One region of the Billgrantia diversa genome, then DNA from elsewhere that is predicted to be linked to it. Evidence: predicted binding sites of a transcription regulator. Region 1 holds the regulator's gene; the other holds the start of a gene.

Region 1 (14,312 bases):
GAGCCTGGGCCTTTTCCTTGTGTTTAACCAGTTGACGATCGAGCTTGTCGGTCAGCGCATCAATTGCGGCGTACATGTCCTGATCGGAAGCTTCGGCATGCAGATCGGCGCCGGCGGCATGCAGCGTGCAGGCGGCCTGCTGACGCTCCTTCTCGATCGAGAGCGTGACTTGCACATTGGTAATGTTGTCATAGTGTCGCTGGACGCGGCTCAGCTTCTCGCTCACATAGTCACGCAGTGAATCGGTCAGCTCAACATGATGGCCGGTGATGTTGACTTGCATGACAAGCTCCTTCGTCCTTCGGGTGGTAGCTCGATTGTAACCCTTTTTACTGCCCTGCATACCCCCTCGAGCGGCGGGATTGTCGGGGATCAAGGTTGATTCGAGGCATCAGCGAAAACGCTTGCGCTCGCTCGAGGAAGGAATTCCCAGAGCTTCACGGTACTTGGCAACCGTGCGGCGGGCGACTTGAATGCCATCCGCGGCCAGCAGGTCGACCAAGCGGCTGTCGGAGAGCGGCTTGCGCGGCGTCTCTTCGGCGATCAGCTTGCGGATACGGGCGCGGATCGCCGTGCTCGAGTGGACGTCGCCGTCACCGTTGCCGCCGACATGACTGGAGAAGAAGTACTTCAGTTCGAAAACGCCGCGGGGCGTATGGATGAACTTCTGTGTCGTCACCCGCGAAATGGTCGATTCGTGCATCTCCACCGCCTGGGCAATGTCGGCCAGCACCAGTGGTTTCATTCCCTCCTCGCCGTGTTCGAGAAAGTCGATCTGGCGGGCCATGATCTCGCGCCCAACCCGCAGCAGGGTGTCGTTGCGGCTGGCGAGGCTTTTCATCAGCCAGCGGGCTTCCTGCAGGTGATCCTTGAGAAATTGGTTGTCCTGACTCTTGTCGGCACGGCGCACCAGCGCCACGTAGTCGGGCTGGAGGCGTAGCCGGGGCAGGGCCTCGGCATTGAGTTCCACGCGCCAGCCGGATTCATCGTGGTAAGCGACCAGGTCCGGCGTGACGTAGCTGCTGCCGACATCGGCATAGGCGCTGCCGGGACGCGGATCGAGCGAGCGAACCAGGGCAATGACCTCGTCCAGCGATTTGTCGTCCAGACCCAGACGACGCTTGAGCAGGCGACGATCATCAGCGGCCAGTGCCTCGAGAAACTGGCGCACCAGCCGACGAGTCTGGGGCAGCAGCGGTGTATCGTCAGGCAGCGCAGCCAGCTGTAGCATCAGGCACTCGCGCAGGTCGCGAGCGAACACGCCGGTCGGCTCGAACTGCTGCAGACGCAGCAAGACCTGCTCGACTTCCCGTGTGGGCAAGCCTTCTAGTCCTTGCCGGCGCAGGCCGTCGCGAATCTCTTCGAGGGGCTGGGCCAGGTAACCCGTGCCGTCGACGGCATCGATCAGGCTTTCGGCAATCTGACGCTGACGGTCGCTCAAGTCGGTCATCGCCAGTTGCCAGATCAGATGGCCGGTCAGCGTCTGCGCCGAGGCCTGGCGCTCGAAATCCGGGCCTTCGCCGGTGGCGCTGCCTGAGCTCGTACCATGGTCGGGATAGGTATCCGTCCAGTCGCTGTCGGTGGAAAGCTCACTGGGTATCTCGTCGGCCCAATCATCGCTCTGGATTTCGCTGGCGGCCTGCTCGCCGAAGCCGTCGTCGAGCTCCAGCATAGGGTTGGATTCCAGCGCCTGCTGGATCTCCTGGCGAAGATCGAGGGTCGAGAGCTGCAGCAGGGCAATGGCCTGCTGCAGTTGGGGAGTCATGGTCAGCTGGGTGCCGACGCGCAATTGCAAGGATGCTTTCATGGCCATGAGGGTAAGGGCTCATTTGCCGGAAAGACTCTACCCTAGACTGGCGGACGCTGACTTGCAAGAGGGGTGGGTGCAATAAGCATGCCATTGGCAATATGCATGCCTAATACAAATAATTAATTAGAGATCATGCGCTTGCATGATGAGAAAAAGTGCGTTATAGGCGGAAGTCTTCCCCGAGGTAAACTTCCCGGACCCGCCTGTTGGCCAGGATCGCCTCGGCGTCCCCTTCGGCAATGATCTGGCCGTCGCCGACGATGTAAGCCGAATCACAGATATCGAGGGTCTCGCGGACGTTGTGGTCGGTGATCAGCACACCGATGTCGCGCGACTTGAGCTGGCGGATGATCCCCTTGATTTCGCCCACCGAGATCGGATCAACCCCGGCGAAGGGTTCGTCGAGCAGAATGAAAGCCGGCTCGGTGGCCAGCGCCCGGGCGATTTCGACGCGCCGCCGCTCGCCGCCGGACAGGCTCATGCCAAGGTTGTCGCGAATGTGGGTGACATGGAATTCCTCCAGTAACTGCTCGAGCCTCGCCTGCCGCGCGTGGTGATCGAGATCCTTGCGCGTTTCGAGGATGGCCATGATGTTATCGGCCACCGAGAGTTTGCGGAAGATCGATGCCTCCTGGGGCAGGTAGCCGATACCTGCCCGTGCGCGCTCGTGCATTGCGCTGCGCGAGAGATCCTGGTCGTCGATATGGACTTCACCGGCATCCGCCTTCACCAGGCCGACGATCATGTAGAACGAAGTGGTCTTGCCGGCTCCATTAGGCCCGAGCAGGCCGACCACGCGGCCTTGTTCGATGGAGAGGCTGATGTCGTGCACCACGCGGCGGCGCTTGTAGCTCTTGGCCAAATGCCGGGCGTATAAGGTCTTCATCGGCACTCAACGCTCCGGCTGCAGGGTCATGCGAATGCGCTGGCTGCCTTCGACGCCCTCGCCCTGGGCGCGCGCCTGGACCACGCGACGATCGAGGAAATACTCGAGATAGCCCCCGTCGAAGGTGTCGCCACCCTGGTGCAGCTCGGCGCGGTCGATCAGTTCCACTCTGCGCTCGGCCACATGATAGATGATGGTACGCCCCCAGCCGCGAACCACGGGCTGGTCGGGGTCGGGCTGCTGTTCGATGTAGGCGCGTTCGCCGTGGGCCGTGGCACGCGAAAGCTCGCCGGCCGCATTGCGCTGAAACTCGACTCGGTCGCCGGTGAGTCGCATGCTGCCCTGACGAATATCGACGTCGCCTGTGTAGACCGCAGTGCCGGCGCGATCGTCGAGTTCGAGTTGGTCGGCCTCTACCTCGATGGGCTGCTCGGCATCACTCTGCTGCGCCATGATCGAACCGCTACCCGCCAGGCCGATCAACGCCATGCCAACCAGCGCCAGGGTGAGTGGCATACGTATGGTCGGGAGCCTGCATCGCTTCATGGCGTGAAATCCTCTAGGTTGGCGGCGTCGGCCTGCTCTGGCTGGGCGACTTCCGGGACATGGTGGCCGCGCACATTGTCGGTCAAACGCGCCCGATTGTCATGGATCCAGGCGTCGAAGCGCTCGCCGCGCATGCGCTGTGGCGGCTGCTGCAGCAGGGCGGGCGTGTCGCTCCAGGCGTGCCCCACATTGGCGTCGAAATGCAGGGTTTCTGTGTCGAGCTGCCAGCGCTCTTCGGGGGCGAACAGGCGGGCGTCACCCGAGAGCGTGAGTGGATTGCCGCCCGGGCCGAGGCGGCCTTCCGTGCCGCTTGCCACCCATAGCCGGCCCTCGCGGTCGATCAGATGGGCCAGCGGCGTGACGGCGCGGGTGACATCGTCGTGGGGCGTATGCACCAAACGCGGGCTCTCCAGGCGTTGGTGGGCTCTGCCTTCGGCATCGAAGCGGGTCAGTTGCGCCTGCTTCAGGTAGTAGTCGGGCTCGCCGGCTTCGTCGGTAGGTACCGGTCCGGGAGTGGGCTCTCGCCAAGGATCCAGCCAGGCGATCAGGCCGCCGAGCGCCAACAGCAGCAGGAATAGCCAGACTCGGAACGAGGGGCGTGGCAGCCGCTTCAGCATATCCGGACAGCCTCAGCGCTTACCGTGGAGGTAGGTATCGACCAGCGCGTCGCGATGCCCCTGCGCTTCGAGCAGCATGTCGCAGATCTCGCGCACCGCGCCATGCCCTCCGCGGCGCTCGGTGACGTAGTCGGCCAGCGCACGCAGGTAGGGTGGGGTGTCGGGGACGGTGATACCGATACCGGCACGCTGGATGGCCGCCAGGTCGGGCAGGTCGTCGCCGCAGTAGGCGACTTGCTCCAGCTCGATTCCCTTGCGCGTGCATAGCTCGCGCAGGGTGGCCAGCTTGTCTTCGCAGCTCTGGAAGACATGATCGATGCCCAGGGCGGCGGCGCGGTGGCTGACCATGGGCGATTCGCGACCGGTCAGGAAGGCCACTTGCAGGCCGGCACGCCTGAGCAGCTTGAGACCCAGGCCATCCTGGGTATGAAACGCCTTGATCTCGACGCCGTCGGCCTGGAAGTAAAGGCGGCCGTCGGTGAGTACGCCATCCACGTCCAGCGCCAGCAGGCGAACCTGACGCAGGTGGTCGACAAGGCGTGGGTCGATGGTAGGGGTGGCCAGAGCCATGGGCTCTCCTTGGTCAGGGTAATGTCAGATCACGCCGCTTCGCAGCAGGTCGTGCATGTGCAGCGCACCGATCGGGTGGCCTGCTTCGTCAACGACGGCAAGCGCCGTTATCAGACTGTCCTCCATTATGCGCACCGCTTCGGCTGCCAGCATATCGGGGGCGATGCGCTTGCCGGGGCGTGTCATGACGTCATCCACCTTCAGCTGGCTGAGGTCCTGATACTGATCGAGCGTGCGGCGCAGGTCGCCGTCGGTATAGACACCGATCAGGAGATTGTGCTCATCGACGACACAGGTGAAACCGAGCCCTTGGCGAGTAATCTCGAGCAGGGCGTCGCGCAGAGGGCTTCCCAGCGGCACGCTAGGCAGTCGCTCGCCCTGGTGCATCAAGTCGCCGACGCGGAGCAGCAAACGCTTGCCCAGGCTTCCTCCCGGATGCGAGAGGGCGAACTCCTCGGCGGTGAAGCCGCGCGCCTCGAGCAGGGCCACGGCCAGGGCGTCGCCCAGCGCCAGTGACGCGGTGGTCGAAGCGGTCGGTGCCAGGTCCAGCGGGCAGGCCTCGCGCTCGACGCCGGCATCGAGATGCGCATCGGCGTGGCGGGCCAGCGTCGAGTCGGGGCGTCCTGTCATGCTGATCAGCGGCGTACCGATGCGCTTGAGCAATGGTAGCAGCGCGGTGACTTCGGCGGTTTCGCCGGAGTTCGACAGGGCCAGCACCACGTCGCCCCGTGTGATCATGCCCAAGTCGCCGTGGCTGGCTTCGCCGGGATGCACGAAGAAGGCCGGCGTGCCGGTGCTGGCGAGGGTGGCGGCGATCTTGCCGGCGATATGTCCCGACTTGCCCATTCCGGTCACGACCACGCGGCCCTGGCAGGCGAGTATCAGCTCGCAGGCGCGGTCGAAATGGCTGTCGAGCCGCTCGAAGAGCGCTGCGATGGCCTGCTCCTCGACCTTGAGCGTGCGGCGTGCGCTTTCCCTCAGCGGTGAGGCACCTGGGGTGCCGTCGGAAGAGAGGGTGGATTCGTCTGAGTTCATGGCGATGATTGTTGCCCGATGTGAGGTTTCACTCAAGGGCGGCGCCGCCACTGAGGCCGAGCCAGACCAGATAGGCGGCATAGCTGGCCAGGAAGGCGGCGCCGATGGGCCGGCCGAGGCGGCCCTGGCGCTGCCATAACAGCAGGATGGCCAGGGCCAGTGTCAGCACCAGCATGACCCGGTAGTCGCGCCCTGCAGCGTCCGGATGGGGCGCGCCGGGTGCGATGATGGCTGGAATCGGCAGCACAGTCAGTAGATTGAAAAGGTTGGAGCCGATCACGTTACCGATGGCGAGGTCATGCTGACGCTTCAAGGCGCTCGCGACACAGGCGGCCAGCTCGGGCAGGCTGGTACCTACCGCCACGATGGTCAAGCCGATGACGAGTTCGCTGATCCCCAGGCTGCGTGCCAGTTCGCTGGCGCCCCACACCAGGGCGCGGGAGCTGAGTGACAGCAGCAGCAAGGTGCCGATCAGCCAGGAGAGTGCGCGCTGCAGCGTCATGTCGGGTATATCATCGGTCGGGACGGCGTCAGGTGTGTCGGCGCGCACCAGCCACCAAATACTGAAAATCATCAGTACTACCAGAAGCAAGGCATCGAAGCGCCCCAGGATGCCGTTGGCCAGGGCATAACCGGTGACGCCGGTCGCACCGAGCAGTAGCGGCAATTCTCGGCGTACCAGCGAGAAGGGGACCGGGATGGGGCGCACCAGTGCCGTTGCTCCCAGCACCAGGCCGATATTGGCGATATTGGAGCCCAGGGCATTGCCGATGGCCAGATCCGGCAGGTCATCCAGCGCGGCGAACACGGCGACCACCATCTCTGGGGCCGAAGTGCCCATGGCCACGACGGTCATGCCGACCAGCATCGTGCTCATCCCGGTGCGGCTGGCCGTGGCTGCCGCAGCATTGACGAAGCGGTCGGCGCTCCAGGTGAGCACGGCAAGGCCCAGGGCGACTGTAACGAGCGGAAGTAGCATGGCATCGATCTGAGCGATGAATGAGGTCGCATATTAGACGTGTTAGGCGGTTCGGGTGCAAGCCACGATGCGGGTCGGGCTGGCGCCAGGCGGAAGAGTTAGGATACGATGTTCGATAATTTTTCCTGGATTTTAGCGGCATGATCGATTCCCTCTTCGTGGAGGTGGACAACCTGCATTTCTCGCGCGGTGAGAAGGTCATCTTCGACGGCGTTGCAATGCAGATTCCCCGTGGCCGAATCACAGCCATCATGGGCCCCAGCGGAACCGGCAAGACGACACTGCTCAAGCTGATCGGCGGACAGCTGGTGCCCGATGCCGGGCGGGTCCGGATTGCGGGTCAGGACGTGCACGCCTTGTCGCGCAAGGCGCTGTTCAGCTTGCGCCGACGCATGGGCATGCTGTTCCAGAGCGGTGCGCTGTTCTCCGACCTCAGCGTGTTCGAGAATGTGGCGTTTCCGCTGCGTGTGCATACCGATCTGCCGCAGGCGATGATTCGCGACCTGGTGCTGATGAAGTTGCAGGCGGTGGGGCTGCGCGGGGCGCGGGAGCTGATGCCGGCGGAGTTGTCGGGAGGCATGGCGCGACGTGTCGCTCTGGCGCGTGCGATTGCGCTGGACCCCGACCTGGTGCTCTACGATGAGCCGTTCGTGGGCCAGGACCCGATTTCGAAGGGCGTCCTGGTGCAGTTGATCAGGAGGCTCAACGAGGCGCTCGGCCTGACCTCCATCGTGGTGTCGCACGATATCCAGGAGACGCTGTCGATTGCGGACTACGTCTATGTGATAGCCGATGGCCAGGTCATGGCCCATGGCACGCCCGATAGTCTCGATATCGACGATGACCCGCGCGTCACCCAGTTCGTGCACGGTGAACCGGATGGCCCTGTGCCCTTTCACTACCCGGCGCCGGACTACTTCCGCGATATCCTCAACCTGGAGGGGCGGCCATGATCGGTCGCGTCATGCGCCTCGGGCGGCGTGGCTGCGATGTACTCGAAGCCTTGGGTAGAGCGGGCTTGTTCCTCGTCCAGTCATCCATCGGTATTCCCTCCCGCGAAGGGTGCTACTTGTGGCTGCGACAGATGCACTTCATCGGCGTGCTGTCGCTGGCCATCGTGCTGGTGTCGGGATTGTTCATCGGCATGGTGCTGGCGCTGCAGGGCTATACCATCCTGGTCGACTTCGGTGCCGAGCAGGCGCTGGGTCAGATGGTGGCGCTGTCGCTGCTGCGTGAACTGTCGCCGGTGGTCGCGGCGCTGCTGTTCGCCGGGCGTGCCGGCTCCGCACTGACCGCCGAGATCGGCCTGATGAAAGCCACCGAACAGCTCACCAGCATGGAGATGATCGGCGTCGACCCGCTGCGCCGAGTGGTGGCGCCACGGCTGTGGGCTGGCTTCGTCGCGCTGCCGATGCTGACCCTCGGCTTCAGTGTGGTCGGTATCTATGGCGGCTATCTGGTCGGCGTCGAGTGGCTGGGGGTGTTCGAAGGCTCCTACTGGGGCAGCATGCAGGCCAGCGTCGATTTCGTCTCCGACGTCGGCAACGGCATGGTCAAGAGCCTGGTGTTTGCCTGGGTGGTGACCTGGATCGCGGTGTTTCAGGGTTACGACCTGGTGCCGACATCGGAGGGAATCTCGCGTGCCACCACGCGTACGGTGGTTTACTCCTCGCTGGCGGTGCTGGGCCTCGATTTCGTACTTACTGCGCTGATGTTCGGAGGTTTTTCCTGATGCTCGTTGGATACTTATCGCTTAATGGAGAGGCAGCATGAAGCGCAGCAAGACAATGGAGCTGGGTGTCGGGCTGTTCATGCTGGCCGGCATTCTGGGGCTGCTGATTCTGGGTCTTCGGGTCAGCGGGTTGGCCTTCTCGGCAGCGGACGAGAGCTTCCGCCTGGAGGCCAATTTCGCCAATATCGGCGCCCTCAAGCCGCGCGCGCGGGTTACCATGGCGGGCGTCACGGTGGGGCGCGTGAGCGGCATCGAGCTGGACACCGAATGGTACGATGCCCGGGTCCTCCTCGAACTCGATGCCGAGCTTGAGGATCGCCTGCCGCGCGATACCACGGCGGCCATCCTGACTTCGGGCCTGCTGGGTGAGCAGTATGTCGGGCTCACGGTCGGTGGGGATCCCGAGATGCTGGGCGATGGCGACACTATACGCGACACCCAGTCTGCCCTCGTGCTGGAGGAACTGATCCAGCAGTTCGTGTCCAATATGGTCAGCGACTGATTCGACTACTACTTCTTGTGTCCTTATTTCATTCGAGGTCGATCCATGCCCCAGATGACGCTTTCTCTCGCTCCGTTTCGCCGCTTGCTCCTCGGGTTGGTCCTGGCCCTGGCCAGCCTGGCCGTGTCGGCTTCATCCGAGCGCAGTCCCGAGCAGGTCATTCGGCACAGCATCGACGAGCTGATGGGCCAGCTCGATGGGCGAAAGGAGTATTACGCCGACCATATCGACGAGCTCAAGTCGCTGGTGGACGACAGCCTCGCGGATATCGCCGATTTTCGCTACATCGGCGCCAGCGTGATGGGGCGCTACTTCCAGAACGCATCGCCCCAGCAGCGTTCACAGTTCGTCGATGTCTTCCGTCAGACCCTGATCGATACTTATACCAAGGGGCTGGTGACTTTCGATTATCGTGAGCTGCGCGTGCTGGAAACCCAGCGTGCGCCGCGTCACGAAGACCAGGCTTCCGTGGCCATGGAAGTCGTGGCAATGGATGGGGCCGTCTACCCGGTCAGTTACACGCTGCGTCAGTCCGATGGCCAGTGGAAGGTAGTCAACGTCATCGTCAACGGTGTCAACCTGGGTCTCACCTTCCGCAACCAGTTCGACCAGGCCATGCGTAACGAAGGTCGCGACTACGATGCGGTAATCGCCAACTGGTCGCCGGAGATTGCCACCGAGGAGTTGGAGGAGGGCAGCGGCGCATGAGTCGGCTGCTCGAGCGAGGTGGCGTGCGGTTGGAGTCCGGCCCACAGGGATTGGCCGTCAGCGGTGATGTGGATTTCGACATTGCCGCACTATTGGCCGAGGCGGGCAGCACCTGGCTGATCGAGCAGCCCTCAGGGTCGGGCGTGGTGCTCGACCTGGGCGGTGTCGAGCAAGTCAGCAGTGCCGCACTCAGTGTACTGCTCGAGTGGACGCGTCAGGCGCGTATGGCTGACGTCGAGATTCTTCACGTCAGGCTCTCGGCGCCGCTGGTTCGGCTGACACAGGTGGCAGGACTGGACGAGCTTCTGCCGCTTGCTGGCGAGGCCTGATCCGCGGTCGGCAAAGCCCGGCTCCGGCATCGCCAAGTGCGATGCTTTTCTTTACCATGTAGGGATTCTTGTTCCCGGCACTGGCCCTTGGTGGGCCTGCGTGCCGCTCCATTCGTCCCACAGGAGTTCCGTTCTTCATGCAACCCAGTGACGTCAAGGCGCTGCTCGAGGCACGCCTCGAGGATTGCGATTTCTATATCCAGGGCGAAGGCTGCAACTTCCAGGTCATCGCCGTGGGCGATGCCTTCGAGGGCTTGTCGCCGGTCAAACGACAGCAGTTGATTTATGGCGCCCTTGCTGAGGAGATTGCCTCCGGTGCCGTGCATGCCGTCAGCATCAAGACCTACACGCCGGCGCAGTGGGTTAGCGCGCCGGAGAATGCGGCTTCACCCAGCCAGGGCGCCTGACGGTCGAAAACACATGGACAAGTTGATCATTACCGGCAGTGGCCCCGTCGATGGCGAGGTCTGGGCCAGCGGTGCCAAGAACGCGGCGTTGCCCATCCTGTGCGCTACCTTGCTGGCCGACGAGCCGGTAACCATCGGCAACCTGCCGCATCTCCAGGACATTACCACCACCCTCGAGTTGTTGGGGCGCATGGGCGTCGAACCGGTGATGGGCGAGAAGATGACCATCCAGCTCGATGGCTCCCAGGTGCGCGACTGCCACGCTCCCTACGAGCTGGTCAAGAAGATGCGCGCCTCGATCCTGGTGCTTGGGCCATTGCTTGCGCATTTCGGCCATGCCGACGTATCGCTCCCGGGCGGCTGTGCCATCGGCTCGCGGCCGGTGGACCTGCACATTCGCGGTCTCGAAGCCATGGGGGCGGAAGTTCGCGTCGAAGGCGGCTATATTCGCGCCAAGGTCGACGGCAGGCTCAAGGGTGCCACCATCTTCTTCGATACCGTCACCGTCACCGGCACTGAAAACCTGTTGATGGCTGCAACCCTGGCGGAGGGCACCACGATACTCGAGAACGCCGCGCGCGAGCCCGAGGTGGTGGATCTGGCCGAATGCCTGATCAAGATGGGTGCGAAGATTCGTGGGCACGGCAGCAACAACATCATCATCGATGGCGTCGAGCGGCTGCACGGCGCTTACCATGACGTCATGCCCGACCGCATCGAAACCGGAACCTTCCTGGTTGCCGCCGCTCTCTCGCGGGGCCGTGTGCGGGTGCGTAAAACCCGTGCCGACATCCTCGAGGCGGTGCTGGCCAAGCTCGAGGAGGCCGGTGCAAAGATAACTGTCGACGATGGCTGGATAGAGCTGGACATGGAAGGGCGTCGTCCGCGTCCGGTCAACATCCGCACCGCACCGTACCCGGGCTTCCCCACCGACATGCAGGCTCAGTTCGTGGCGCTCAACGCCGTGGCGGACGGTGCCTCCCATGTGGTGGAAACCATATTCGAAAACCGCTTCATGCATGTGCAGGAATTGAACCGCATGGGAGCGCAGATTGCGCTGGAAGGCAACACTGCCATGATTGCCGGGGTCGAGCGACTCTCGGGCGCCCCGGTGATGGCAACCGACCTGCGTGCTTCGGCCTCGCTGGTGATCGCTGCGATGATGGCCGAGGGCGAGACTTTGGTCGATCGTATCTATCACATCGATCGCGGCTACGAGTGCATCGAAGAAAAGCTGCAACTGCTGGGAGCCCGGATTCGACGCATCCCCGGTTGAGGGGGCAGGCGAAGCCCGCAGCTTCCGACCATAGGCGAGACCATGAGCAAGCAACTGATTCTGGCCCTGTCGAAGGGCCGCATCCTTGACGAGACACTGCCACTGCTGGCGGATGCCGGCATCGTGCCGGCGGAGGACCTTGGCAAGAGCCGCAAGCTGCTCTTCGACACCAACCTCGACGACGTCAAGCTGGTAGTGATCCGCGCCACCGACGTGCCGACCTACGTGCAGCTGGGCGCCGCCGACCTGGGCGTAGCGGGCAAGGACGTACTGCTCGAGCATGGTGCCGAGGGGCTCTACGAGCCGCTGGATCTCGAGATCGCCAAATGCAAGTTGATGACGGCCGGCATTGATGGCGCCGTTGCCGCCCGGGCTCGCCGCCGGGTGGCGACGAAGTTCGTCAACGTGGCGCGCCGTTACTACGCTGAGCAGGGCATCCAGGCCGAAGTAATCAAGCTCTACGGGGCCATGGAGCTGGCTCCCTTGATGAACCTTGCCGACGAGATCGTCGATATCGTCGACACCGGTAACACCCTGCGTGCCAACGGCATGTCGCCGCGAGAGCTGATCGCGCCGATCAGCACGCGTCTGGTCGTCAACAAGGCCGCCATGACCATGAAGCATGAACGTCTCAAGCCGCTGATCGCGCGGCTTTCTCAGGCGGTGGAGCGACGCCGCCCGGCGGTAGAGCTCCCCACTACCTGATCGGGGAGCACGACAACATTCTTACGTGGAGGCGAATGCCATCATGAGCGAAACCCTAGCTGATTCCGTCGACATGGCCCGTCTATCCACCAAGGATGCCGACTTCGAGGCGCGCCTGGATGCGCTGCTGGCCTGGGAAGGCGTTTCGGGTACCGAGGTGCAGCAGCGAGTTGCAGAGATCATCGCGGCGATTCGTGAGCGGGGCGACGCGGCCCTGATAGAGTACACCGGGCGCTTCGACCGTCTGTCGGTATCGACGATGGACGAGTTGACCCTTGGTAGCGAGCGGTTGGAGCGGGCCTATACCGGCCTTCCGGCTGAGCAGCGCGAGGCGCTGGCGCGGGCCGCCGAGCGCATACGGGCCTATCATGAGCGTCAGAGACCGACTTCTTGGTCCTACGTCGAAGAGGACGGCAGCGTTCTCGGACAGCAGGTCACACCGCTGGATCGGGCCGGCATCTACGTGCCGGGCGGCAAGGCGGCCTATCCCTCGTCAGTATTGATGAATGCCATTCCGGCTCACGTTGCGGGGGTGCGCGAAATCGTCATGGTCGTGCCTACCCCCGATGGGGTGCTCAACGAGCTTGTCCTGGCGGCGGCCCACCTGGCCGGGGTGGATCATGTCTTTACCATTGGCGGGGCTCAGGCGGTGGCCGCCCTGGCTTATGGCACCGAGACTGTGCCGCGGGTCGACAAGATCGTGGGGCCGGGTAACATTTACGTGGCAACCGCCAAGCGGGCAGTCTTCGGGCAGGTGGGTATCGACATGATTGCCGGTCCCTCGGAGATTCTGATCGTATCCGACGGTGGTACCGATCCGGAGTGGCTGGCCATGGACCTGTTCTCCCAGGCCGAGCACGACGAGGATGCCCAGGCACTGCTGGTCAGTTGGGACGAGCGTCACCTGGCCGAGGTCGAAGCGGCCATTGCCAAGTTATTGCCGACGCTGGAGCGGGCGGAGATCGTGCGCCAGTCGCTGGCGCGTCGCGGGGCCCTGATCCGCTGCCGCGATCGGAACGAGGCCGTGCGCCTGATCAATCGTATCGCCCCGGAGCACCTCGAGCTTTCCATGGCCGAGCCGGAAGCGTTGCTGCCAGAGGTGCGGCATGCCGGCGCCATCTTCATGGGGCGTTACACGGCCGAGGCGCTCGGCGACTACTGTGCCGGACCCAATCACGTGCTTCCGACCTCGGGTACGGCGCGTTTTTCTTCACCGCTGGGCGTCTATGATTTCCAGAAGCGCTCTTCGATCATCCACTGCTCCGAGAGCGGGGCATCGGCGCTGGGTGCGATCGCTTCGGTACTGGCTCGCGGCGAGTCGCTGACGGCCCACGCGCGTTCCGCCGAGTACCGCATCAAGCCTTAGTGCCACAAACATTAGTGCCCGTAGTGCCAGGCACTCGTCAGCGCTCGTGAAGCCGGCTGGGCGGTAGCGGGCGCTCACCCACCTCCAGGTCGACGGTGAACTTCTCGCCACTGCGCACCACGGTCAAGGGAAGCGTGGCCCCTGGCTCGATGGCTGCAATGTCGCTCATGGCGGCGCGGGCATCGAGGATGGGGCGACCATCGACCTCCAGCAGCACGTCGCCTGGGCGCAAGCCGACCTCGTCCGCGGGTCCGTCCGGCACCACACCGGAAATGACCACGCCGCGTGGTGCCTGCAGGCCGAAGGAGGCCGCCAGGTCCTGCGTCATCTCCTGTGCTTCGATGCCCAGCCAGCCGCGAATCACGCGGCCCTGGGTTATCAGGGCTTCCAGGATGGAACGTGCCAGCCGCGTGGGAATGGCGAAGCCTACCCCTTGCGAGCCTCCCGAGCGGGAAAAGATGGCGGTGTTGATCCCCACCAGTGAACCCTCGGCATTGATCAGCGCGCCCCCGGAATTGCCCGGATTGATGGCGGCGTCGGTCTGGATGAAGTCCTCGTAAGCACTCAGCCCCAGGTGGCTGCGCCCGGTGGCGCTGATGATCCCCATGGTGACGGTCTGTCCCACGCCGAAGGGGTTGCCGATGGCCATGGCGATATCTCCCACTGCCACATCCCCAGTATCGGCGAGATGAATGACCGGCAGTTGGTCCAGATCGATGCGCAGAACGGCCAAGTCGCTCTCGGGGTCGGTGCCAATCACTTCCGCGAGCGTCTCCCTGCCGTCGCGCAGGGCCACCTGGATCTCGTCGGCGCCATCGATGACATGATGATTGGTCAGTACGTA
Region 2 (14,312 bases), 1.9 Mb from region 1:
CCAGCAGGGCCGAAGCGGCGAGACCGTGGCGAGCGTGTTTCATGGTGCGCATTAGCGTGTCCCTCGTTTGTTGTTGTGGCTTTGTTGTAGTGCTGTTGTGCCGTGTGGCGGTGGGTATTGCCACGCCGAAGCCTCGGCTCGGCGCCTCTTGCAGATTAGCTTATATGACCCCGCGTGCCCGCATATCCTCGAACTCGCTCTCTTCAACGCCCAGCTCGTGCAGAATTTCGCGGGTATGCTCGCCGAGCTCCGGCACGCCACGATGTACTGCCGCGGGGGCCTCGCTCATCTTTACCGGGAAGCCGGTCGTGGGAATCCGGCCGAACTTCCCCTGGTCCAGCTCTATCTTCATCTGCTGTGCCTGTACCTGGGGATCGTCGAAGGTCTCGCGCAAATCCTGAACGCGCCCACACGGCACCCCGGCGCGGTTGAGATGCGCGATCCATTCGTCGACGCTGCGCTGCTCGGTGACCCGCGTCAGTATCTCGCGCAGGGCTTCGCGGTGAACCATGCGGCGAGGATTGTCGGCGAAGCGCTCGTCCTCGAGCAGATGCAGCATGTCGAGCGCCTTCAAGAAGCGTTCGACCATGATGTCGTTGCTAGGGGCGATGGCCACCTCGCCGTCGCTGGCGCGGAACAGGCCGTAGGGATAGAGCATGGGGTGGTCGTTGCCGGTGCGCGCCGGCACTTGGCCGGTGGCGAAGAATTCCGCCGCCAGGTAGCCCATCATGCCGATCAGCCCATTAGTCAGCGCGGTCTCGACGATATCGCCCTGGCCGCTGCGCTCGCGCCGCACCAGCGCCGCGCATATGCCGAAGGCCAGGTTCTGGCTGGCCACCATGTCGCTTATGGGTGGCGCGGCTCGCATGGGTTCGCCGTCGGCGGGGCCGTTGACGCCCATGAAGCCACTCATGGCCTGGGCGATGAAGTCGTAAGCGGGCCGGTCGCGATAGGGCCCGGTGGAGCCGAAGCCATTGATACGGCCAACGACCAGGCGCGGATAGCGCTCGCGCAGGGTCTCGTCATCCAGGCCCATCTTGGCCATGACACCGGGTCGGAAATTCTCGACCAGCACGTCGGCCTCTTCCAGCAGCCGGGCCAGGAGCGCCTTGCCCTCTTCGCTGCGCAGATCCAGCGTCAACGAGCGCTTGTTGCGGTTGAACTGGGCGAAATACCAGCTGAATCCGTTCACGATGTTGCCTTGGGAACGCACGATATCACCGCGATCCGGCGGTTCGATCTTGATGACCTCGGCGCCGTGATCGCCCAATACCTGAGTGCAGAACGGCCCCGAGATGACCCGCGTGAGGTCGATGACGCGGATGCCCTCCAGGCTTCCCCCCGCCAGGGCTGGTGAATTGGTCATATTTATCCTTTTGCCGTCGGCACTGCCGCACAGTCGCTGAGCGCCAGCCGTGGCCCCGCCTTGGAGACCTGGGCCGGCAGGGGGCGCCCCATCCGGCGGGTGGCGAGCTGCGCGGCCTCGATCATCCGCTCCAGATCGATGCCGGTCTCGACGCCCATTTCACTAAGCAGGTAGACCAGGTCCTCGCTGGCGATGTTGCCCGTCGCCTTGGGCGCGAAGGGGCAGCCACCCAGCCCGCCGATCGAGCTCTCGTAGCGGTCGACGCCGAGCGCGAGGCCCTGCATGACGTTGGCCAGGCCGATGCCGCGGGTGTTGTGGAAGTGCAGGGTCGGCGAAACGCCGGGTACCGTCTCGCGCAGATGGACGATCCGCTCCGCGACAAGCGGCGGCGTGGCCATGCCGGTGGTATCGCCCAGCGATACGAAGCGGGCGCCGAGATCGGCGAAGTGACGGGCGATGCGGCCTACCGCGGCCACGTCGATGTCGCCCTCGAAGGGACAGCCGAAGCAGGTGGCGATGGCTCCGCGCAGCTCGATGCCGCTGCCCTCGAGGCGCCGGGCCACCTGCTCGAAGCTCGCCAGCGACTCAGCGACGCTGGCATTGACGTTCTTGGCGTTGTGGGTTTCCGAGGCCGAAACGAACAGCACCACCGAGTCGACGCCGGCCTCCAGGGCCCGCTCGGCCCCGCGCAGGTTGGGCACCAGCGCCGAAAAGTGCACCCGTTCGAGATCCCTGAGCTCGGCCACCAGCTCCGCGGCATCGGCCAGTGCCGGTACCGCCCGCGGGCTGACGAAGGAGGTCAGCTCGAATTCGCGAACCCCGGCCGCAACCAGTGCACGCACCAGCTCGGCCTTGTGTGCGGTGGAGAGCAGCACCTTCTCGTTCTGCAGCCCGTCGCGCGGGCCCACTTCGGTGACGTGGACCTGCCGGGGCGCCCGGATCGCTTCAAGCATGATGATTAGCCGCGCAATGATTTCCCCGACTGTACGTAGCCGGCTCGCATCGCAGCCATGCGCCTTTGGTTTAATGCCTACCTTTTACAGGAGCTTTTCAGGAGCCCGAGCAGTGCCGACGCTCAATCGCCATCTGCCAGTGCCGGCAACAGCACCTTGAGCTTGCGCGTGAGGGTGTTGCGCCCCCAGCCCAGCAGCTCGGCGGCCTCGCCCTTGCGTCCACCGGTGTGCTTCAGCGCCGTTTCGATCAGGATGCGTTCGAAATCCGGTACGGCCTCTTCCAGCAGGTGGGTATGGCCCGCGGCCAGGGCGCGGTCGGCCCAGTCGCGAAAGGCGGCGCGCCAGTCGCCGTTGGCTGCCTCGCCGCCCTCGCCCTGGCGCAGCTCCGGTGGCAGGTCCTCGACCAGGATCTCGCGCCCCGAGGCCATCACCGTCAGCCAGCGACAGGTGTTCTCGAGCTGACGCACGTTGCCCGGCCAGGACAGCCGGGTCAGGTGCGCCTCGGCATCCTTGGTCAATACCTTGCCATCGGTGGAGAGCTCCTTGGCCGCCTCGGCGAGGAAATGACGAGCCAGCCGCGGGATGTCCTCGCGGCGTTCCGCCAGCTTGGGCAGATGCACGCGGATCACGTTGAGGCGATGAAACAGATCTTCGCGGAAGCGGCCATCCCCCACCAGCCGCTCCAGATCCTGATGGGTGGCGGCAATGATTCGCACGTCCACTTTCACCGGCGTATGGCCGCCGACCCGATAGAACTCGCCGTCGGCCAGCACGCGCAGCAGTCGCGTCTGGGTCTCGGCGGGCATGTCGCCGATCTCGTCGAGGAACAGCGTACCGCCATTGGCTTGCTCGAAACGTCCCTGGCGCTGGGCGGTGGCGCCGGTAAAGGCACCCTTCTCGTGGCCGAACAGCTCGGACTCGATCAGGTCGCGGGGGATCGCCGCCATGTTCAGGGCAATGAACGGATGGCTGGAGCGCGGGCTGTGCTGATGCAGGGCGCGAGCCACCCGCTCCTTGCCGGTGCCCGACTCGCCGTTGATCAGCACCGTGATGTGCGAGTGCGACAGCCGGCCGATGGCACGGAAGACCTCCTGCATCGCCGGCGCCTCGCCGATGATCTCGGCGTCCAGCCCCTCGGGCACGCTGACCGGGCGCTTGCGCTCACGGGCATGGGCCACGGCGCGCCGTACCAGGGCCAGTGCCTCGTCGACGTCGAACGGCTTGGGCAGGTATTCGAAGGCACCGCCCTGATAGGAGGCCACGGCGCTGTCGAGGTCGGAGTGGGCGGTCATTACGATGACCGGTAGGTCGGGGTGAACCTCGCGCACCCGCGACATCAAGTCGAGGCCATCGATGCCCGGCATGCGGATGTCGGTGACCAGCACGTCGGGCGGGTCGTCCAGCAAGCGGCTGAGCGCCACGTCGGCCCGGTCGATGCACTCGACCTCGAGGTCGGGCTGAGCCAGGGCGCGCTCCAGCACCCAGCGAATGGCGCGGTCGTCGTCGACCACCGCGACACGTGCGACATCAGTCATGGCGCCTCTCCAATGGAATAAGCAGACGAAACTCGGTATGGCCGGGGCGGGAATCGCACTCGATCAGCCCTTGGTGCTGATGCAGGATGCCCTGGGCGATGGACAGTCCCAGCCCACTGCCGTCGGCGCGACCCGAGACCATGGGATAGAAAAGGGTTTCCTGAAGGCCCTCGGGAACGCCGGGGCCGTTGTCGATCAGGGCCACCTCGCAGACCAGGCGATGGCGCTCCGCACCCAGGGTGAACTGACGGCGCGCCCGGGTACGAAACAGCAGGCTGGGGGCTTCGGTGCCGGCCGCGGTCATCGCCTCCATGGCGTTGCGAGCCACGTTGAGCACCGCCTGGATCATCTGCGCCTCGTCGCCGGGAAAATCCGGCAGGCTGGGATCATAATCGCGCTCGATGGCCACCGACGGTGTCTCGGCCATCAGCAGCGTACGCACCCGCTCCAGCACCTTGTGGATATTGAGCGGCTCATGGTGCACCAGCTTGTTCGGTCCCAGCATGCTATCGACCAGGTCGCGCAGACGGTCGACCTCTTCGACAATGATGCGGGTGAACTCCTGCAGGCCGGGGTCGTCGAGGTCGCGCTCGAGCAACTGCGCCGCACCGCGGATCCCGCCCAGGGGATTCTTGACCTCATGGGCCAGGCCGCGCGACAACACCTTGATCGCCTCCTGGCGATTGAGCAGCGCCTCCTCGCGGGAGATGCGCAACAGGCGGTCGCGCGGCTCCATCTCCACCAACAGCTCCACCGTCGACAACGGCGTCACCGTGTAGTCGATCGTGACCACGGCACCGCCGACCAGCGCCAACCTGACCTCGCGCTGGGTGAAGGGGTGCTGGTCGTCGCGCGCCTTGGCCAACACTTCGCCCATGCCGTCGTCCTCGGCCAGCAGGCTTGCCAGGCGGAGCCCTTTCACCCGGCCCAGGCTGACCGCCAACAGGGCTTCGGCCGCCGGATTCATCCAGCTCAGCCGCAGCTCGTGGTCGAGCAGCAGCACCGCCGTGGTGAGGTGTTCCATCAGGCGTCGATACATTTACGACCTTCCTCGTTGAAACTCAGGAGTGCATGGAGCAATACGTGCATCGTCATGGCGCATCGGCGGGATCACCGCAGCCACCGTCCCGAAGCCAGGCAGCGCTCTGGTTGAAACATTTCAAGCAAGAAGCGCGCCAACCCGCGGCGGCGCAGCAGGGCGCCGTTTCAGGGCGAATGCAATGAACCCCTATGCACCACTATGGTGCAACAAGGATAGAAGCGCCAAATCAGGAGGCACATATTTCCCCCAACATGGGGCATCGGGGGGAACAAGGAAGGGCGAGCCTAGGAGAACAACGTACTCAGATCGAGGTGGCGCCTCGGCTCAACCGCCATCCTGCGGCAGCGTCACGTTGGCGCGCTGCACGTAAAGAGAGACCGGCGGGCTGCGATGGCGTACCTGCCCCCGGGCATCGAGCAACTCCGCCTGCAGCACGTATTCGCCACGGCCGAGATCGTTGAGCATGAAGGCGCGAGTATGCATGGGAGTCTGGCTCACCCGGCCGTCGACCAGTAGTCGCACGCTGTGATCGGGACGCAGCTCCGGCTCGATGGCCAGCTCCACTTGCAGGTTGCCGGCATAGCTTGCGGGGAGGTCCGCCCCGTGCTCCGGCGAACGGATGCGGAAGGTCCCGTAGGGCATGAACGGCTGGCCCGGGGCCTCGCCCATGCGTGGGGCAACACCCTCGACGCGCGGCGGCTCTGCCTGGCGCCCTTCGACCGGCGAAGGAATCACGGTCAGCGGCGCTAGCTCGACCGGCTCGCCGCCATGATTGGGGTCGTCGGTGAAGATCACGTTGCCTTGTGCATCGGTGGAGCGATAGATCGACGTGGCCAGCGCCCCCTGCGCCAGTACCAGGCCCAGCAGACACAGCACGATCGCCTTGCCCATGTGGACTCTCCCTTAGACGGCGCCTCGCGCAGCTTCGCTGCCGATCGGCCGATGTCCCAATGAATGTGTTTCCCTGCCACTTTTCGCAACTCAGTGTACGACAAAAAAAGGGCTCCGCGATGCGGAGCCCCTCTTGGCGAACCGGCGCCATGGCGCCGGACGCAACAGCTTAGCAGCTGTAGTACATGTCGAACTCGATCGGGTGCGTGGTCATGCGGATACGCTCGACGTCTTCCATCTTCAGTTCGATGTAGGCATCGATCATGTCGTCGGTGAACACACCGCCTTCGGTAAGGAAGGCCCGATCCTTGTCCAGGGCTTCCAGGGCCTGATCCAGGCTATGCGCCACGGTCGGCACCTTCTTGCCCTCTTCCGGCGGCAGGTCATAGAGGTTCTTGTCCATGGCGTCGCCGGGGTGGATCTTGTTCTTGATGCCGTCGATACCGGCCATCAACATCGCCGCGAAGCACAGGTAGGGGTTGGCGGTCGGATCCGGGAAGCGGAGCTCGACGCGCTTGCCTTTCGGGCTCGCGGTGTACGGAATGCGGATGGAAGCGGAACGGTTGCGGGCGCTGTAGGCCAGCATGACCGGCGCTTCGAAGCCCGGCACCAGACGCTTGTAGGAGTTGGTCGATGCGTTGGCAAAGGCGTTGAGGGCACGCGCGTGCTTGATCACGCCACCGATGTAGTAGAGCGCCATCTCGGACAGCCCGGCGTACTGGTCACCGGCGAACTGGTTCTGCCCTTCCTTCCAGAACGACTGGTGCACGTGCATGCCGCTGCCGTTATCGCCGACCAGCGGCTTGGGCATGAAGGTCGCGGTCTTGCCGTAGGCGTGCGCCACGTTGTGGATCACGTACTTCATTTCCTGAACTTCGTCGGCCTTCTTCACCAGGGTGTTGAACTTGACGCCGATCTCGTTCTGGCCGGCGTTGGCCACCTCATGGTGATGCACCTCGACGGTCTGGCCGATGGCTTCCAGGGTGTTGCACATCGCGCCGCGAATGTCGTGGAAGCTGTCGACCGGGGGCACCGGGAAGTAGCCGCCCTTGACGCGCGGACGGTGGGCCAGGTTGCCGCCTTCAACCTGACGGTCGGTGGACCAGGCGCCCTCTTCGGAAGTGATCTTGTACATGGCGCCTTCGATATCGGCCTTCCAATGCACTTCGTCGAAAATGAAGAACTCGGGCTCGGGGCCGAAGAAGGCGGTATCGCCCAGGCCGGTGGACTGCAGGTAGGCCTCGGCGCGCTTGGCGATGGAGCGCGGGTCGCGCTCATAGCCCTGCATGGTGGCCGGCTCGATGATGTCGCAGCGCAGCACCAGGGTGGCGTCTTCGGTGAATGGGTCGAGGAAAGCGGTGCCGTCTTCCGGGCGCAGAATCATGTCGGACTCGTTGATGCCCTTCCAGCCGGAGATGGAGGAGCCGTCGAACATCTGGCCGTTCTCGAAGAATTCCTCATCGACGTCACGGGCCGGAATGGTGACGTGCTGTTCCTTGCCCCGCGTGTCGGTGAAGCGCAGGTCAACCCACTTCACATCATGTTCTTCGATCAGGGCGAGAGTCTTGGCTGACATTTGTGTCCTCCGTTTGAGCTGTGGCTCGATTCGTTTGGCTGAAGTCCACTGGCACTGGTTGCATCGCAGCGCCTGTTGTAACACGCGGTGGGCCTGCTGCCCACGTCGCCATGCACAAGCATGGAGAGCTGCCCACACAAATGCAGGAGCCATGCCAAGCATGCACCATGCGAGCCCGGAGAAAGAGTAAGTCACGGTATTTACTAGAAAAAAATTTGCACCGCGCTGAATCGCACTGCACCATGCCTGCTCGACCGGCCCCATTGGGTACCAGCAGACGTCATGTGATGCACCGTTTTGGAGCAAATCTAATCAAGGCGCACCAAACAAGTGCGCATGGGCGGGTCGTTACGCGACTTCGATCGAGACGCGAGCCTGGCACGCCCGCAGCCGTTCGAGCAGATCGGGTAGTGCATCGCTTTGCAACTGCGGATCGAAGCCGCCGATACGATCGAACCAGGCCCGCGCCACCCAGAAGGTATCCACCGGCGAGGGGCGCTGGAGCAGCCACCACCAGCGGAGCCAGCTGTGGCGGCGCATGGGCAGGACCGCAGCGTCCCATTTACTGTCGAGGTCGACATCGGCCAGCCGATGGCTAAGCCAATCGGCGGCACGGCGATCCCCCTGCCCGGGAAAGAGCAGGACGTCCCCGCGGCTGGCCCCTACCGCGGTGTTGAATCGGCTGCCCAGGGTAGCGGAGCCACAGGACAGCAGGATGGCCTGGTGGCGTTGAGCCAAGGCCGGCAATCGACGATCGCCTGTGTCATCCACTAACAGCAGCTCATGGCCACCCTGCCAGCGCCGCGCAGCCTGCTCGAAGATGACCAGGCTGCGCGGAAGCTTTGCTCCCGCAGCGCGTGCATCGAATATAACACTGGCAAGGGTCATGGACCAGGCTCCACCAAGGCATAAAAGGGCCACCCGACAGCACGCCAAGTTACGGACTGTGTAAATAAGTGTAGAAAGGTATCGCTCAAGTTCCCTTGCTGAATTTTGTCGCACCGAACTGTCCAACACATGTCCGGCTTTGCCGGACGGCAACATTGCCCCGGCAACCCGAGCGCATGGGGAGAGCCACGTCCAGGGCTGAGAATTGCCTTATGACGAGGTTGTGCTATTCCCCCTCGCCGCTTATCTGTACAATGCGCCACCACTCCCCTACCCCGCGCCTAGGGTACGTCCTTCGATGTGTACATAGGTGCGCACCCTGTTGATGAGTCACACCCTATGAACACAGCTGTAACCCCCTCTCGTATCGAGAGTCTGCGCAATATTGCCATCATCGCCCACGTCGACCACGGCAAGACCACGCTGGTCGACAAGCTGCTGAGCCAGTCCGGCACGCTCGACCGCAAGGCCGAAGGCCAGGAGCGCGTCATGGACTCCAATGACCAGGAGAAGGAACGCGGCATCACCATCCTGGCCAAGAACACGGCGATTCGCTGGCAGGACGGCAACGGTCGCGACTTTCACATCAACATCGTGGACACCCCCGGACACGCCGACTTCGGCGGCGAGGTGGAGCGCGTGATGTCGATGGTCGACTCGGTGCTGCTGCTGGTCGACGCCGTCGACGGCCCCATGCCGCAGACCCGATTCGTGACCCAGAAGGCCTTCAACCAGGGCCTCAAGCCGATCGTGGTGGTCAACAAGATCGACCGCCCCGGTGCGCGCCCCGATTGGGTCATCGACCAGATCTTCGATCTGTTCGACAACCTCGGCGCCACCGACGAGCAGCTCGACTTCCCGATCATCTACTGCTCGGCGCTCAACGGCATCGCCGGCATCGACCCGGAGGAGCTGGCCGAGGACATGTCGCCCATGTTCCAGGCCATCGTCGACATCGTCGAGCCGCCGGCCGTGGAACAGAACGGCCCGTTCCAGATGCAGATCTCGGCACTGGACTACTCCAGCTACGTGGGTGTCATCGGCCTGGGCCGCATCAAGCGTGGCTCGGTGAAGCCCAACCAGACGATTACCGTGATCGGCACCGACGGCAAGACCCGCAAGGGCAAGGTCGGCCAGGTGATGACCCACATGGGCCTGGAGCGAGTGCAGACCGACGAGGCCACCGCCGGCGACATCGTCTGCATCACCGGCATCGATGAGCTCGCCATCTCCGACACCCTGTGCGACCCGGCCGCCGTCGAGGCGCTGCCGCCGCTGTCGGTCGACGAGCCCACTGTCTCCATGACCTTCCAGGTCAACGATTCGCCCTTCGCCGGTCGCGACGGCAAGTACGTCACCAGCCGCAACATCAAGGATCGCCTCGACCAAGAGCTGATACACAACGTCGCGCTGCGCGTCGAGCAGGGCGAGAGCCCGGAGAAGTTCAAGGTCTCCGGCCGCGGCGAGCTGCACCTCTCGGTGCTGATCGAGACCATGCGTCGCGAAGGCTTCGAGCTGGCGGTGGGCCGCCCCGAGGTGATCATCAAGGAGATCGACGGTGTCCGGCAGGAGCCGTACGAAGAGGTGATCATCGACTGCGAGGAGCAGCACCAGGGCGCGATCATGGAGGAGCTCGGCTACCGCAAGGGCGAGCTGACCAACATGAACCCCGACGGCAAGGGCCGCGTGCGCCTCGACTTCATTATCCCCGCACGCGGGCTGATCGGCTTCCGCGGCCAGTTCCTGACGCTGACCTCGGGCACCGGCATCCTCACCAGCCGCTTCGACCACTACGGTGCGCTCAAGCCCGATGCCGCCATCGAGCGTCGCAACGGCGTGCTGGTGTCGATGGTCGACGGCAAGGCGCTGGCCTACGCGCTGTACGCCCTGCAGGAGCGCGGCAAGCTGATCATCGACCACGGCACCGAGGTCTATGAAGGCATGCTGGTGGGTATCCACAACCGCGCCAACGACCTGGTGGTCAACCCCACCAAGGGCAAGAAGCTCGACAACATGCGCGCCTCGGGCAACGACGAGAACATCGTGCTGACGCCGCCGGTGAAGTTCAGCCTGGAGCAGGCCATCGAGTTTCTCGACGACGATGAGCTGGTGGAGATCACCCCGAACCACATCCGCCTGCGCAAGAAGTTCCTCAAGGAGCACGAGCGCAAGCGCAACAAGAAATAACGTAACAAAGCAACACTGCGCCCGCCTTCACGGCGGGCGCTTTGCGTCGGGCCATCTCGCGATGAGCGGCTACGCTATAGGCAAATCCAGCAGCAGCGAGGAGCAACCATGCACAAGCACGTAGAATGGGACGACCCCGGAGCCGACAGCGTGATGCGCCACTACGAGCGCAGCCCGCAGGGCTATTCGGAGCCGGGGCGGGGCGACATCCTCTCGGGCCGCTACCAGGGCAAGGTGGTGCGGATAAAGGTCGAGGCCTACGTCGACGGCACCAGCATCGGCGAAGTGGTGGCACTCATCGAGCCGCACAGCGGCAAGCGCCGCAAGCTGATCGGCAAGCTCGCCGTGGGCGATACGGTAAGGCTGCCGGATGCCAGCCGCGCCTTCGAGCCTCGCCCGGGCGACGTCTCGAAGGAGGACGAAGAGCCGCAGTGACTTCCACGAACCCGCGCCCCGGTCACCTGCCGTTCCCAACGTATCCTTAACGATCGTCTACTGGCCAGGAAGCGGGTTTTTGGCGCACAGTGTACGCGCCCACCGACCGGCCCCACCCAACCGGCACCAGTGGCGACATTCGCGGGCCCACAAGGCCACAAGACGAGCCTTCGGAAGCATAATGAGCACGTACAACGTCTGGACACACAAGGGTACCTTTCTGTTGGCTGCCGTCGGCTCGGCAGTGGGGCTCGGCAATCTATGGCGCTTTCCCTATCTTGCCGGTGAGAACGGCGGCGGCGCCTTCATCCTGATCTACGCCCTGACCATCTTCGCCGTCGGCATTCCGATCCTGATCGCCGAGACCATGCTCGGCCGCGCCAGCCGCCGAAGCCCGATCATGGGCATGCAGTTCCTGACTCGTACCCACAAGGCCTCACGCGGCTGGGTATCGATCGGCTGGCTGGGTGCAGCCTCGGCGTTCCTCATCCTGAGCTTCTACTCGGTGATCGCCGGCTGGGCGATCCACTACACCTGGCTGATGCTCACCGGCACGCTGGTAGGTGCCGACGCCGCCACCATCGGCGCCGGTTTCGATGCGCTGCTGGCCTCGCCGGGGCTGCTCACGCTCTACCACACCCTGTTCATCATCGCCTCGGGGCTGCTGGTGGGCATGGGCATTCACAAGGGCATCGAGAACGGGCTGCGCATCATGATGCCGGCGCTGTTCGTGATCCTGCTGGTGGTGCTCGCCTACGGCATCGCCAATGGCGACTTCGCCGCCGCGGCAAGCTTCCTGTTCACCTTCAACCTGGCCGACCTGAGCCTCGAAGGCTGGCTGCAGGCGATGGGCCAGTCGTTCTTCACCCTGAGCCTCGGCATGGGCGCGATCATGGCCTACGGCGCCTACATGGCAAGCGACGCCTCGCTGAGCCGCACCGCCTTCGCCATCGCCTTCATCGATACCGCCGTGGCCATGGTCGCGGGCCTGGCGATCTTCTCGCTGGTGTTCGGCGCCGGGCTCGACGCCGACGCCGGGCCGGGGCTGATGTTCGTGACGCTGCCGCTGGCCTTCGCCGAGATGCCTCTCGGCGGCTTGGTCGGCGGGGTGTTCTTCATCCTCGTACTGGGGGCAGCCATCAGTTCCTCGATCTCGCTGATCGAGCCGGTGGCCGCCTTTCTCGTCGAGCGCTTCGACCTCACCCGCCCGCAGGCGGTGTTCGTCATGGTGGTGGCCAGTTGGGCGCTGGGGCTGATGACGGTGGTCAGCTTCAACCTGTGGGCCGAGGCCAGCCTCTTCCACACCCTGTTCGGCCGCAGCGGTTTCGACTTCATCGAGCTATTGACCAATATCTTCATGCCGCTGGGCGGTCTGCTCATCGCGCTGTTCGCCGGCTGGGCATTGACCCACTCCGAGGTGATGAAGGAGATGCGCACCAGCGAGACCTGGTTCCAGGTCTGGCGCTTCCTGGTACGATTCGTGGCGCCGGCGGCGGTGGCCTTCGTGTTCCTGCGTACCATCCCGCAGGTCGAGGGCTACCTGTTTCCGACCGTGGGTGCGCTGGTCATCGTCGGCGCCTTCGCCGGTGGCCGCACCTTCCTGGCCGGCAACCGCCAGGAGCAGTAGAACAAAACCTGCCGCCGCCTTCGGGCGGCGGCTCGATATACGCCGCCCGGCCCCATCCGTGCGGCACTTTCCTAACAACGATTCCGGAAAGGAATAACTGTGCAGGAACCAACATGCCATCCATCATCGACGTCAGGCACGTTCACAAGGCCTTCGGTGGCCTGAAGGTCATCAACGACTGCTCGATCCAGGTCGAGAAGGGCTCGATCACCGGGCTGATCGGCCCCAACGGGGCCGGCAAGTCGACCTTGTTCAACATCATCGCCGGTGCCCTGCCCCTCGACAGCGGCCAGGTCCTGCTCGACGGCGAGGACATCACCAACCGTCCCGCCAACGAGCTGTTCCACAAGGGCCTGCTGCGCACCTTCCAGATCGCCCATGAATTCTCCCACATGACCGCACTGGAGAACCTGATGATGGTGCCGCCGCGGCAGGCCGGGGAGAACCTCTTCGACGCCTGGCTCAAGCCGGGACTGGTGCGCCGTGAGGAGGCCGAGGTACGCCGCCGCGCGCTCGAGGTAGTCGATTTCATCGGCCTGCACCACGTGCGCAACGAACTGGCCGGCAACCTTTCCGGTGGGCAGAAGAAGCTGCTGGAACTTGGCCGCACCATGATGACCGACGCCCGCGTGGTACTGCTCGACGAGATCGCCGCCGGGGTCAACCGCACCCTGCTGGGCGACCTGGTGAGCAACATCGAACGGCTCAACCGCGAGATGGGCTATACCTTCCTGGTCATCGAGCACGACATGGAGATGATTGCGCGCCTGTGCGACCCCGTGATCGTACTGGCCCAGGGCAGCGTGATGGTCGAGGGCAGCATCGAGGAGATCCAGAACGATCCCCAGGTGATCGAAGCCTACTTCGGGTCCAATGCTGCCTGAGGGCAGCGGCCTGGCCCGCCGAGACCGACAAGAAGAACAGCAACGACAGCGCAGAGAATCCACGATGCCATTACTCGAAGCACGCGACGTGCACGGCGGCTACGGCGGCATGAACATCCTCAACGGGGTGAACATGTCGATCGAGGCCAATGAGGTCGGCGTGATCGTCGGCCCCAACGGCGCCGGCAAGTCGACCATACTCAAGGCCATCTTCGGCCTGCTCATCGTCAGTCAGGGCGAAATTCTGCTGCGCGGCGAGCCGATCCACAACCTGCCGCCCAACAAGCTGGTGCAGAAGGGCATGGGCTTCGTGCCCCAGGAGAAGAACGTCTTTCCCAGCCTCTCGGTGAAGGAGAACCTGGAGATGGGCGCGTTCCTCAAGCCGGGCAACGTCAAGCGCATGCTCAAGCAGGTCTACGACTTCTTTCCTCCGCTCTACGACAAGCGCCACCAGCCCGCCGGCGAGCTTTCCGGCGGCCAGCGGCAGATGGTCGCCATGGGCCGCGCGCTGATGGCCGAGCCCGACGTGCTGCTGCTCGACGAGCCCACCGCCGGCCTTTCGCCGCTCTACATGAACGAGATCTTCGAGCGCGTAAAGGAGATCAACGCCGCCGGCGTGGGCATCCTCATGGTCGAACAGAACGCCAAGCAGGCCCTGGCCATCGCCGACAAGGGCTTCGTGCTGGCTGCCGGCAAGAACCGCTTCACCGATACCGGCGCCGCCCTGCTCGCCGACCCGGAAGTGGCCAAGAGCTTCCTGGGCGGTTGAGCCCGGAGCCGTACTGGAGAGTGAGTCGTGAACGAACTGGTATTCTTCATCAACAACGTGATCGTCGCCGGCAGCGTGTCCGGCTCGATCTACGCAATCGGCGCCATCGGTGTGACGCTGGTTTTCAGCATCATGCGCTTCGCCCACTTCGCCCATGCC

Evidence for each region. Region 1 encodes sigma-54, which starts transcription at its own class of promoters, with help from an activator protein. Its sites were predicted from a motif close to TGGCACNNNNNTTGCTNT; they were not measured.
Region 2: a site for sigma-54 is predicted at 7,503-7,520, ahead of glnA (glutamate--ammonia ligase). Genes of this name have one in related genera too.

What each region holds. Positions count from the first base shown of each region.
Region 1 is NZ_CP053382.1:2,889,040-2,903,351, reverse strand. Features, by position in the region: gene hpf (ribosome hibernation-promoting factor, HPF/YfiA family) at 1-283, opposite strand, end outside; gene HNO52_RS13410 (RNA polymerase factor sigma-54) at 392-1,813, opposite strand; gene lptB (LPS export ABC transporter ATP-binding protein) at 1,971-2,696, opposite strand; gene lptA (lipopolysaccharide transport periplasmic protein LptA) at 2,703-3,242, opposite strand; gene lptC (LPS export ABC transporter periplasmic protein LptC) at 3,239-3,859, opposite strand; gene HNO52_RS13390 (KdsC family phosphatase) at 3,872-4,429, opposite strand; gene HNO52_RS13385 (KpsF/GutQ family sugar-phosphate isomerase) at 4,454-5,464, opposite strand; gene HNO52_RS13380 (calcium/sodium antiporter) at 5,493-6,443, opposite strand; gene HNO52_RS13375 (ABC transporter ATP-binding protein) at 6,584-7,396, shown strand; gene mlaE (lipid asymmetry maintenance ABC transporter permease subunit MlaE) at 7,393-8,175, shown strand; gene mlaD (outer membrane lipid asymmetry maintenance protein MlaD) at 8,213-8,677, shown strand; gene HNO52_RS13360 (MlaC/ttg2D family ABC transporter substrate-binding protein) at 8,723-9,385, shown strand; gene HNO52_RS13355 (STAS domain-containing protein) at 9,382-9,714, shown strand; gene HNO52_RS13350 (BolA family protein) at 9,852-10,121, shown strand; gene murA (UDP-N-acetylglucosamine 1-carboxyvinyltransferase) at 10,135-11,397, shown strand; gene hisG (ATP phosphoribosyltransferase) at 11,440-12,102, shown strand; gene hisD (histidinol dehydrogenase) at 12,146-13,468, shown strand; gene HNO52_RS13330 (Do family serine endopeptidase) at 13,506-14,312, opposite strand, start outside.
Region 2 is NZ_CP053382.1:303,440-317,751, reverse strand. Features, by position in the region: gene HNO52_RS01515 (Bug family tripartite tricarboxylate transporter substrate binding protein) at 1-52, opposite strand, end outside; gene HNO52_RS01510 (CaiB/BaiF CoA transferase family protein) at 161-1,366, opposite strand; gene HNO52_RS01505 (hydroxymethylglutaryl-CoA lyase) at 1,369-2,319, opposite strand; gene ntrC (nitrogen regulation protein NR(I)) at 2,442-3,854, opposite strand; gene glnL (nitrogen regulation protein NR(II)) at 3,847-4,893, opposite strand; gene HNO52_RS01490 (DUF4124 domain-containing protein) at 5,221-5,787, opposite strand; gene glnA (glutamate--ammonia ligase) at 5,957-7,363, opposite strand; gene HNO52_RS01480 (glycosyltransferase family protein) at 7,712-8,251, opposite strand; gene typA (translational GTPase TypA) at 8,591-10,438, shown strand; gene HNO52_RS01470 (hypothetical protein) at 10,547-10,873, shown strand; gene HNO52_RS01465 (sodium-dependent transporter) at 11,055-12,500, shown strand; gene HNO52_RS01460 (ABC transporter ATP-binding protein) at 12,614-13,384, shown strand; gene HNO52_RS01455 (ABC transporter ATP-binding protein) at 13,449-14,153, shown strand; gene HNO52_RS01450 (branched-chain amino acid ABC transporter permease) at 14,181-14,312, shown strand, end outside.